4 regions of the Streptomyces sp. NBC_00237 genome follow, and region 1 is predicted to be linked to each of the others. Evidence: riboswitches for the same ligand, from Rfam matches in the RefSeq annotation. Region 1 holds a riboswitch; each other region holds the start of a gene.

The links. A riboswitch is a leader RNA that binds a small molecule or an ion and turns the genes downstream of it on or off. The one in region 1 is predicted to bind cyclic di-AMP.
Region 2: linked by a shared signal. The riboswitch ahead of OG897_RS04695 (transglycosylase family protein) and the one ahead of OG897_RS20005 (M23 family metallopeptidase) in region 1 are both predicted to bind cyclic di-AMP.
Region 3: linked by a shared signal. The riboswitch ahead of OG897_RS25180 (C40 family peptidase) and the one ahead of OG897_RS20005 (M23 family metallopeptidase) in region 1 are both predicted to bind cyclic di-AMP.
Region 4: linked by a shared signal. The riboswitch ahead of OG897_RS15550 (LysM peptidoglycan-binding domain-containing M23 family metallopeptidase) and the one ahead of OG897_RS20005 (M23 family metallopeptidase) in region 1 are both predicted to bind cyclic di-AMP.

What each region holds. Positions count from the first base shown of each region.
Region 1 is NZ_JAPEMT010000002.1:1,374,071-1,376,263, forward strand. Features, by position in the region: gene OG897_RS20000 (GntR family transcriptional regulator) at 1-418, opposite strand, end outside; gene OG897_RS20005 (M23 family metallopeptidase) at 577-1,371, opposite strand; cyclic di-AMP (ydaO/yuaA leader) riboswitch at 1,385-1,553, opposite strand; gene OG897_RS20010 (pitrilysin family protein) at 1,813-2,193, opposite strand, start outside.
Region 2 is NZ_JAPEMT010000001.1:1,076,755-1,078,947, reverse strand. Features, by position in the region: gene eno (phosphopyruvate hydratase) at 1-102, opposite strand, end outside; gene OG897_RS04695 (transglycosylase family protein) at 554-1,261, opposite strand; cyclic di-AMP (ydaO/yuaA leader) riboswitch at 1,264-1,461, opposite strand; gene OG897_RS04690 (transglycosylase family protein) at 1,726-2,193, opposite strand, start outside.
Region 3 is NZ_JAPEMT010000002.1:2,572,313-2,574,505, forward strand. Features, by position in the region: gene pcrA (DNA helicase PcrA) at 1-838, opposite strand, end outside; cyclic di-AMP (ydaO/yuaA leader) riboswitch at 1,098-1,272, shown strand; gene OG897_RS25180 (C40 family peptidase) at 1,270-2,193, shown strand, end outside.
Region 4 is NZ_JAPEMT010000002.1:264,677-266,869, reverse strand. Features, by position in the region: gene OG897_RS15555 (tyrosine-protein phosphatase) at 1-744, opposite strand, end outside; cyclic di-AMP (ydaO/yuaA leader) riboswitch at 1,064-1,271, shown strand; gene OG897_RS15550 (LysM peptidoglycan-binding domain-containing M23 family metallopeptidase) at 1,276-2,193, shown strand, end outside.

The DNA of each region.
Region 1 (2,193 bases):
TGCCGGACGCCTGGGCGAGCGTCTCGTGGAACCAGCCGCCGAGCGCCGACAGATCCGCGGTCTCGGGCCGCCTCGCCCGCTCCTGCCCCAGCCTGACCAGGCCACGGAGCACTTTGAGGTGCGAGTCGGTGCGCCGGGAGGCCGCTCGCGCGGCGCCCAGCGGCTCCAGCAGCGTCCGCATCTCCAGCAGGTCGGCGGCCTCTTGGGCGGTCGGCTCGGCGACACAGGCGCCCGCGTGCCGCCGGGTGGTGACGAAGCCCTCGGCCTGAAGGGTGCGCAGCGCCTCGCGGACGGGAACGCGCGAGACGCCGTACCGGCGGGCCAGCACTTCCTCGGTGAGCCTGCTGCCGCGCGGCAGGACGCCGGAGACGATGTCGTCGCGGATCGCCGTACACACCGAATGCGCGGGAATGCGCATGCCCGGACCTCCGTCTGCCCACTGAATTGTTCCGTCAACTCTATTGCAGCGACCGGGAATTACGGAAGGCGGTTCGCCGGTACGGCAATCAGCCATGCCGTGGTACGAGAAATGCCCCGGCTCACACGGAGCCGGGGCATTTCGAGCGGGAGGCGCGGTCAGACGCTGACGCCGTGCTGACGCAGGTAGGAGACCGGGTCGATGTCCGAGCCGTACTCGGGCGAGGTGCGGGCCTCGAAGTGCAGGTGCGGGCCCGTGGAGTTGCCGGTCGAGCCGGACAGACCTATCTGGTCGCCGGAGCCGACGCTCTGGCCGACCGAGACGCTGATCGAGGCGAGGTGGCCGTACTGGGTGTACGAACCGTCGTTCATCCGGATCACGACGTTGTTGCCGTACGCGCCGCCCCAGCCCGCCTCGACGACCGTGCCGGAGCCGACGGCGACGACGGAGGAGCCGGAGGACGCGTGGAAGTCGACGCCGGAGTGGCTGCCGGAGGACCACAGGGAGCCGCCGGACTTGTAGCTCGTGGAGACGTACGAGTCGGCGACCGGCAGGCGGAAGGTGTTGAGGCGCTTGCGCTCGGCCTCGCGGGCGGCGCGCTCGCGCTCCTCGCGCTCCTTCTTGGCCTTCGCCTCGGCCTTGCGCTTGATCTCGGCCTTGCGCTTGATCTCCGCCTGGCGCTCGGCCTCGGCCTGGTCCAGCACCTCCTGCTGCGCGAGGGCCTGGGCCTCGACCTGCGCGGTCAGGGTGCCTGCGGCGGAGTGGTCCAGCGCGACGGCGCGGATGGAGCCGGTGTCTTCCGCGGCCAGGTCCTGCTCGGCGGCGATGGCCTGCGGGGCCAGCGTTCCGATGACACCGGTCGTGGTGAGGGCGGCGACTCCGGCGATGTTGGCGCTCTTGCGCGACAGCACGGAGGGACGCCGGTGCTTCCCGGCGGCACGGGTGAACGCCATGGAGTGGCTGTTTCCTTTCCTTCCTTCTCGCCTACCGGGTTAGCTGACGGGTTCGGAGCAGGAAGGTCTCCTACGGGCCCCACCTGCCCGTGAAGGGCGATGGCGTCCGATTCACCCCAGGGACTGATTGGGTCCCCGGCTCCCCAGGCTCGCGCCTGACGGGGACTCGGCGATGACTGCCCGGTGCCGCGGTTGCGGCGCGCTCTGACGGACAGCCGGGTCGACGCTAAGCGGCCCTTCTTTCAATCACCAAACAGACGGCCGCTTTTGTGAAGGAGCCCACACGGCAGACAGGCAACCTCTCCAATAAACCGGACATAAAGGAGGACCCCGACGACTCGGAAGTCAACGGGGCCCCACTTGTCCTGCTTTTCACCGGTTGCCCGGGTGGCCTTGGATCGGTCTTTGATCGGTCAGCCGGTCAGCCGGTCAGTCGGTCAGTCAGCCCGTGACGACCGTGACCTCGCCGATGTTCAGCGCCCGTACGGGATCCGCGATCACCGAGGCGTCCCCGACCAGGACCGTGACCAGCCTGTCCACCGGGAAGGCGTTCACCACGGCGGCGGTGGCCTCCACGGTGCCGGTCGCGGCGAGCCGCGCGTACAGCTGGGCCTGGAAGTCGTCGGGCAGGTGCTGCTCGACCTGGTCGGCCAGCGTGCCCGCGACCGCCGAGGCCGTCTCGTACTTGAGCGGGGCCACCCCGACGAGGTTCTGCACGGCGACGTCACGCTCGGCGTCGGTGAGACCCCCGGCCGCCAGCGTCCGCAGGACCTTCCAGAGGTCGTCCAGGGCGGGCCCGGTCGACTCGGTGTCCACGGAGCC
Region 2 (2,193 bases), on a different contig from region 1:
CGTGCTGCCGTCGTCGAGGCCGACCTCGACCTCGACCGTGGGGTTGCCTCGGGAGTCCAGGATTTCCCGGGCTACGACGACGTCGATGGACGGCACGAGCATCTCCTTATGGGATGTGACGCAAAGGGGCGGGCCCCTGAAGGGGCACACGGCGCAGGGTCGCTTTCGGCCTTGCGTCAAGAGCCTAACCGGCTCCGGGGCAACAGCCAGCCGATCGACCGCACGCTGGGACGAAAAGATGCCCGAATGCCTGTAATACAGGACGAAGGGCCCTGTCGGCATCACCGTGCGTTACGGATCTGTTCATCCCCGAGTACGGCCCGTATGCACGCCTGAGTGCGGTCGCGCACGGGTGAGCCCTGCCGTACGCCCTTGTTACGGAGAAGACCCCGGCCGGGCGCGTTCGGGGGGAAGTCGCGCCCGGCCGGGGCCGGGGTGCGGAGGCGGCGGGGGTGAGCCGCCGCCTCCGCGGTGCGGGAACCGGGCGGGGGTGGGCCGCCGGGGTTCCCGCGGGGCGGGGACGGACGGGGGTGGGCCGTCGGTCCCCGCTGGGTCAGCGAAGGTGGAGCTGCTGACCCGGGAAGATGAGGTCGGCGTCGGAGACGACGTCCTCATTCAGGTCCGCGATGTGCTGCCAGCCGCCCTTGACGTGGTGGGACGCGGCGATCATCGAGAGGGTGTCGCCGGCCTTGACCTGGTACTCGCCGTCGCCCTTCTTGATCGGGCCGCCGGCCTTGGACTCGACCTTGGGCACCGAGCGGGTCTCGCTGCGGGACGCGGCCGGGGCCTGGCGCTTCTTCTCGGTCTTCTGGGCCTTCGGAGCCTTCGGGGCGGACTTCTGCGAGCCCGAACCGGAACCGGTGCTGACGCCCGGGTCCACGCCGTCGTTGCTCAGGTTGCCCGCACCGGCACAGGCCCAGGCGCCGGGGCCCTGGATCTTGAGCAGGCGCTCGGCGGTGGCTATCTGCTGGCCCTTGGTGGCCTGGTCGGCACGCGGGGCGTACTGGGTGCCACCGGCGGCGGCCCACGAGGAGTTCGTGAACTGGAGGCCGCCGTAGTAGCCGTTGCCCGTGTTGATGGACCAGTTACCGCCGGACTCGCACTGGGCGACGGCGTCCCAGGTGTCGACGGAGGCGGCGGAGGCCGAGGTGGCCCCGATCAGCGGAGCGGCGACCGCGACACCGGTGACGCTCGCCAGGGTGGCGACACGGGTGGCCTTGGACGGACGGCGGTGCTTGCCCTTGCTGCTGAAAAGCGACATGGATATTCCCTCACCGACGCCTTCGAGGTGAGCTGTCGGGTTCGGGCTGTGAGTTCGCCCGGCCACCGGTCCGGATCCGCCGCACTGCTGCGGCCTTCCGTTTCGGCGGCTTCACCCCAAGCCGTTCTCGCACGTCTCTCAACGTCCGGGCCCGGCACTTACCTTGGGTCCCCCGCTCCTGCCTACGGCGCTTTCGCGACGACTGCTGCCGAGGCCCGCCGGCAGGATTCGGCGTGCGGGCTCCGGTGCTCACCGGTGGCGAGCGAGGACGACCGTAATCACAGGAGTCCCCGATGTTCAAAGAGGCACATCAGGGACATCCGCCCCCTACTTGCCCCCTCATCACTCCTGTTTACGCAGGTCAGAGGGGGCGCAGGGGGAGATCACAGGGAGGACACGCCAGTTGGAGCGAAGAGACTCATGTCTCACTTGCGCAGAAGTGGACATAACCCCCTTAACTGCCCCTACTTTTCGGCCTTCTCCGCCTTCTCGGCGACCTGACCGTCCTTCAGCTCCAGGTGCTGACCAGGCTTGATGAGGTCCGGATCGGTGCCGAGGGAGTCCCTGTTCGCCTCGTAGAGGGCGGACCAGCCGCCGGGGACCTTCGTCTCGTCCGCGATGTGCCAGAGGCTGTCACCGGGCCGCACGGTGTACGTGCCGGACTCGGGCGCCTCGACCGTGCCTCGGCCCTCGCTCGCGCCCTTGTCCTCGCCCTTGCCGCCGCCGTCCCGCGAGGCGTGCCTGCCGCCCTCGCGGTCGCCCTCGTCGGCCGCGTCGCCCGCCTCGCGCTCACTGCCGGACGCGGGCGAATCGCCCGGTGCCGGAAGGGAGTTCTCGGGGGCGGGAGTGCCTCGGTGCTTGCCGCCGCCGGAAGTGGCCGGACCGGAAGAGGCGGAGGCGTCGGGAGTGTCCGGGGTCCCGGTGCCGGGAGT
Region 3 (2,193 bases), 1.2 Mb from region 1:
GGAAGCGCATCCGGTAGTGCTCGGCGACGTCCGGGAACGCCTGGAGCAGGTGCACCGTGGTCATGATGATGTCGTCGAAGTCCAGCGCGTTCGCCTCGCGGAGGCGGGACTGGTACATCGCGTACGCCTGGGCGAGGGTCTTCTCGAAGCCGTCGGCGGCCTGCCCGGCGAAGGTCTCCTCGTCTATCAGCTCGTTCTTGAGGTTGGAGACCTTGGCGCTGAAGGACTTCGGCGGGAAACGCTTGGGGTCGAGGTCCAGGTCGCGGCAGACCAGGGCCATCAGGCGCTTGGAGTCGGCGGCGTCGTAGATCGAGAACGACGACGTGAAGCCGAGCTTCTTGGACTCGCGGCGCAGGATGCGCACGCACGCGCTGTGGAAGGTCGACACCCACATCATGTTGGCGCGCGGACCGACCAGCGCCTCGACGCGCTCCTTCATCTCGGCCGCGGCCTTGTTGGTGAAGGTGATCGCGAGGATCTGACCGGGGTGCACACCGCGCGCGGAGAGCAGGTGCGCGATGCGGTGGGTGAGCACGCGGGTCTTGCCCGAACCGGCTCCGGCCACGATGAGCAGCGGCGAACCGGCGTGCACGACGGCGGCGCGCTGGTTCTCGTTCAGCCCGTCGAGGAGCGCCGCCGGGTCGGTGACCGGGCGGGGGGCGCCGTCCCGGTAGTACGCGTCCCGGGGCGGCGGCGGACCGTCGAAGGCGCCCGCGAAGAGGTCGTGCGGAACCTCCTCCGGAGGGGCACCTTCTTCGGTGTCCTCCGGGGGCGGCGGGGCCGATTCGTCCTTGTTCTGGAGGTCGGCCAGGAAGCTGTCGTCAAAGAGGCTGCTCATCGCCTACCGAGTCTAGGCGGCCCCACTGACAGCCCGGCCCGGATTCCGCCACAACGGCGGTCGCACGGGGTCGCGGCGGGCCGGTGGTACGGGGCCGGGGCGGGCCGGACGCCACCGTCTGTGACGACTTCCTCACACCCCCGCGAAGGTCACGAAAACGTATCGGGCATATCGAACATCAGGCTTCCCACCCGTCACAGCCATTCGTTACGGTGCTGCGCGAGCGGCCCGTACCCCCCTCGGCGAACCGCGCCGGAACGGTCGCCGCACGCCGAATCCGCGCCGCCCGCAAGGCGGTTCGGAACCGGGGACCCACTCGTACCACCGGGGTGAATCGGCCCGTACCCCCCACGCACGCGGGCCGTAGGGCGCGCCTTCCTTGTCTCCTGCCCGAACCCGACAGCTAACCCGGTAGGCGGCCCACGGAAGGAATGCCTGCTTTGGCATCGCATCGCAAGCCACGCACCCGCACCACGTCGTTGATACGCACCTCCACACCCGGCGTCGGCGTCACGACCGCCGCTCTGATGACCGTCGGCATCGTCACCCAGTCCGCGCAGGCGGCCCCCGCCGCGCCGAAGCCCTCCGTCGAGGAGGTGCAGCAGAAGGTGGACGCGCTGTACCGGCAGGCCGGGGCGGCGACCCAGGAGTACAACGCGGCCAAGGAAGCCACCCGCAAGCAGAAGGGCAGGGTCGACGCGCTCCTCGACGACGTCGCCAAGCGCACCGACAAGCTCAACCAGGCCCGGCGCACGCTCGGCTCCCTCGCCGCCTCGCAGTACCGCAGCGGATCGGTGGGGTCCACCGCCGCACTGCTCCTCGCGGACGACCCGCAGTCGTACTTCGAGTCGCGGCGGCTGATGGCACGGGCCACCGAACGGCAGCAGAAGCTCATCGGCGACTACAGCACCCAGCAGGAGGCCGCCGCCAAGAAGCGGGGTGAGGCGACGCGCAGCCTGGAGCGGCTGACCACGGCGCAAGCCACGCTCCGGACGTCCAAACAGAACGTGCAGGACAAGCTGGGGCAGGCGCGCGGGCTGCTGTCGCGGCTGACCGAGCAGGAGAAGGCGCGGCTGGCGGAGCTGGAGCGCGAGCGGGAGGCGGAGGCCAAGCGCAAGGCGGACGAGCTGGCCCGGGAGCAGGCGCGGGAGGCCGCCAAGGAGAAGGAGCGGGAGAAGGAGAAGCCCGGAGAGGGCTCTGGATCAGGCTCCGACTCCGGCTCCGGAAGCGGCTCCGGCTCCGGAAGCGGCTCCGGCTCCGGAAGCGGCTCGGGAACGGGCTCCGGAAGCTCGTACTCCACCAAAGCCGCGAAGGTGCTCGCCTTCGCCCGTGCGCAGATCGGCAAGCCGTACGTC
Region 4 (2,193 bases), 1.1 Mb from region 1:
CTGTTCCAGGTAGGCGTCCGTGGTGCCCCAGGTCTCCTCGATGGTGTCGAAGGCCGCGTCCAGGTACTCCACGCGGGCATCGAAGAGCGGTGCGAGCAGGCTCATGACCTCGGCGTTCATCGCCTCGGGGGAGTCGCTGCCGCGACGCACCCTGTACCGGCGGTGCGGGTCGTTGGACTTCACGTAGTCCGCGCGGATCGCGTCCGGCTCCACGCCCACGGCCAGCAGCGTCACAGCGATCGCCAGACCCGCCCGGTCCTTGCCCGCCGCACAGTGCATCAGTGCCGGAACGCTGTCCTCCGCGAGCGCGTGCAGTACCCGGCTGTGCTCCGCCGTCCGCTCCGCGATCATGCGGCGGTACGAATCCGTCATGCGGGCCGCGGCCTTGCCGTCGGCGAGGACCTCGCGCAGCTGGTCGATGTTCCCGTCGCGCACCATCCGCCAGAACTCCGTGCCGTCCGCCGGGTCGCTCAGCGGGATGTTCACGTTCCGTACGCCCGTCAGCTCGACGTCCGGACCCTCCAGCCGCTGGTCCGCCGCATTGCGGAAGTCGAAGACCGTGTGGAGGGCGAGGGCGTCGAAGAACGCCGTGTCCGTCTCGGTGGCGTGCGCCAGGTGGCCGCTGCGGAAGAGCCGTCCGTAACGTGTCCGCCCGCCGTCGACGGTCGGCAGGCCGCCCACGTCGCGGAAGTTCCGTACACCTGCGAGATCCGGCTCGGCCGACGGCGATGCCTGCTGCGTCACGAGTGCTCCTCAAGGTCGTTCACCGACGCGGGCACGTCGGCGGACACTGGCCGACAATACGACAGACGTACGCCGATCCACCCCGAAATGGGGGCCCCGGGCAACCAACTCGGGGGATGCGGGAGGGCGAGTGAGCAGAATCATAGGGACGGCAGTGACTTCTGCTGCCGAAGCGTCAAACGGCAGGCCAGAGGCGGGAGATGGCGTCCGGGACGGTTGCTCGCGACCGGGAGAATCGTGGAGAAGGGGTGTCCGGGAGAAGGAGAAGGCGGGAACGGCTTGTTCAGGCGGTCCGCACTCGCTTACGGTCACCGTCAATCCGGGTGGACCGCCGAATCCTGCCACCGCTCGGAGTCCGCACCCACTTTCTTCGTGTGGCAGGAGCGGGGGACCCAGGTAGTACGCCGGACCCGGAGGACGAAAGTCCGCCGGTACGGCTTGGGGTGAAGCAGCGCTCCCACCGGAGCGAGGCCGGGCAGCTCCAGCCCGAACCCGACAGCTCACCTCGCAGGCGCCGGAGAGGAATCCGTCATGCCTGCAAAGGGTAAGCACCGCCGCCCGAAGCCCAGTTCCTCGCTCACCCGCGGCTTCGTCGCCGCCGGTACGGGCGGTGCGGCACTGGCCCTTCCGCTCATCGGCGCCACCGGGGCGCACGCCGTGGACAAGGGTGCGGCGCCTGTCGCGCTGCCGCAGGAGGCGCCGAAGGCGCAGATTCCGCAGCAGCGGACGGCCCCGCAGGCGCAGCAGCCGCAGAAGGCCGCGCCGCAGACCGACACCCGTACGTACTCCGTGGTGAGCGGCGACAGCCTGTCGAAGATCGCGGCGGACGAGGACGTGCGCGGCGGCTGGCAGAAGGTCTACAGCGACAACGAGAAGGTCGTCGGTGAGGATCCGTCGCTGATCTTCCCCGGCATGAAGCTCACCCTCGGCGGCAAGGCCCCGGCCGGGTCCGGCTCCTCGGCCTCCGCCGCCTCCGACCGGCAGGCGTCCGCCCCCGTCGCGCAGCAGCAGAAGACCGAGCGCGTGGAGCGTACGGAACAGCGCGCGGAGCAGCGGGCCGAGAAGCGCGTGGAGAAGAAGGCCGAGTCCCGGCGGACCGAGCGCCAGCAGTCCAAGAGCTCCGGCTTCTCCGCGCCCGTCCCCTCGGGCGTCTCCACCCCGTACCGCGCCTCCGGCGGCAGCTGGTCCAGCGGTTACCACACGGGTGTCGACTTCCGCGCGTCCTCCGGCACCCCGGTCAAGGCCGTCGGCGCGGGCACCGTGGTCTCCGCCGGTTGGGGCGGCGCGTACGGCAACGAGGTCGTCATCCGGCACAACGACGGCCGTTACTCGCAGTACGCGCACCTCTCCGTGCTGAACGTCCGCTCCGGCCAGGGCGTCTCCGGCGGCCAGCAGATCGGCTACTCCGGCTCCACCGGAAACTCCACGGGACCGCACCTCCACTTCGAG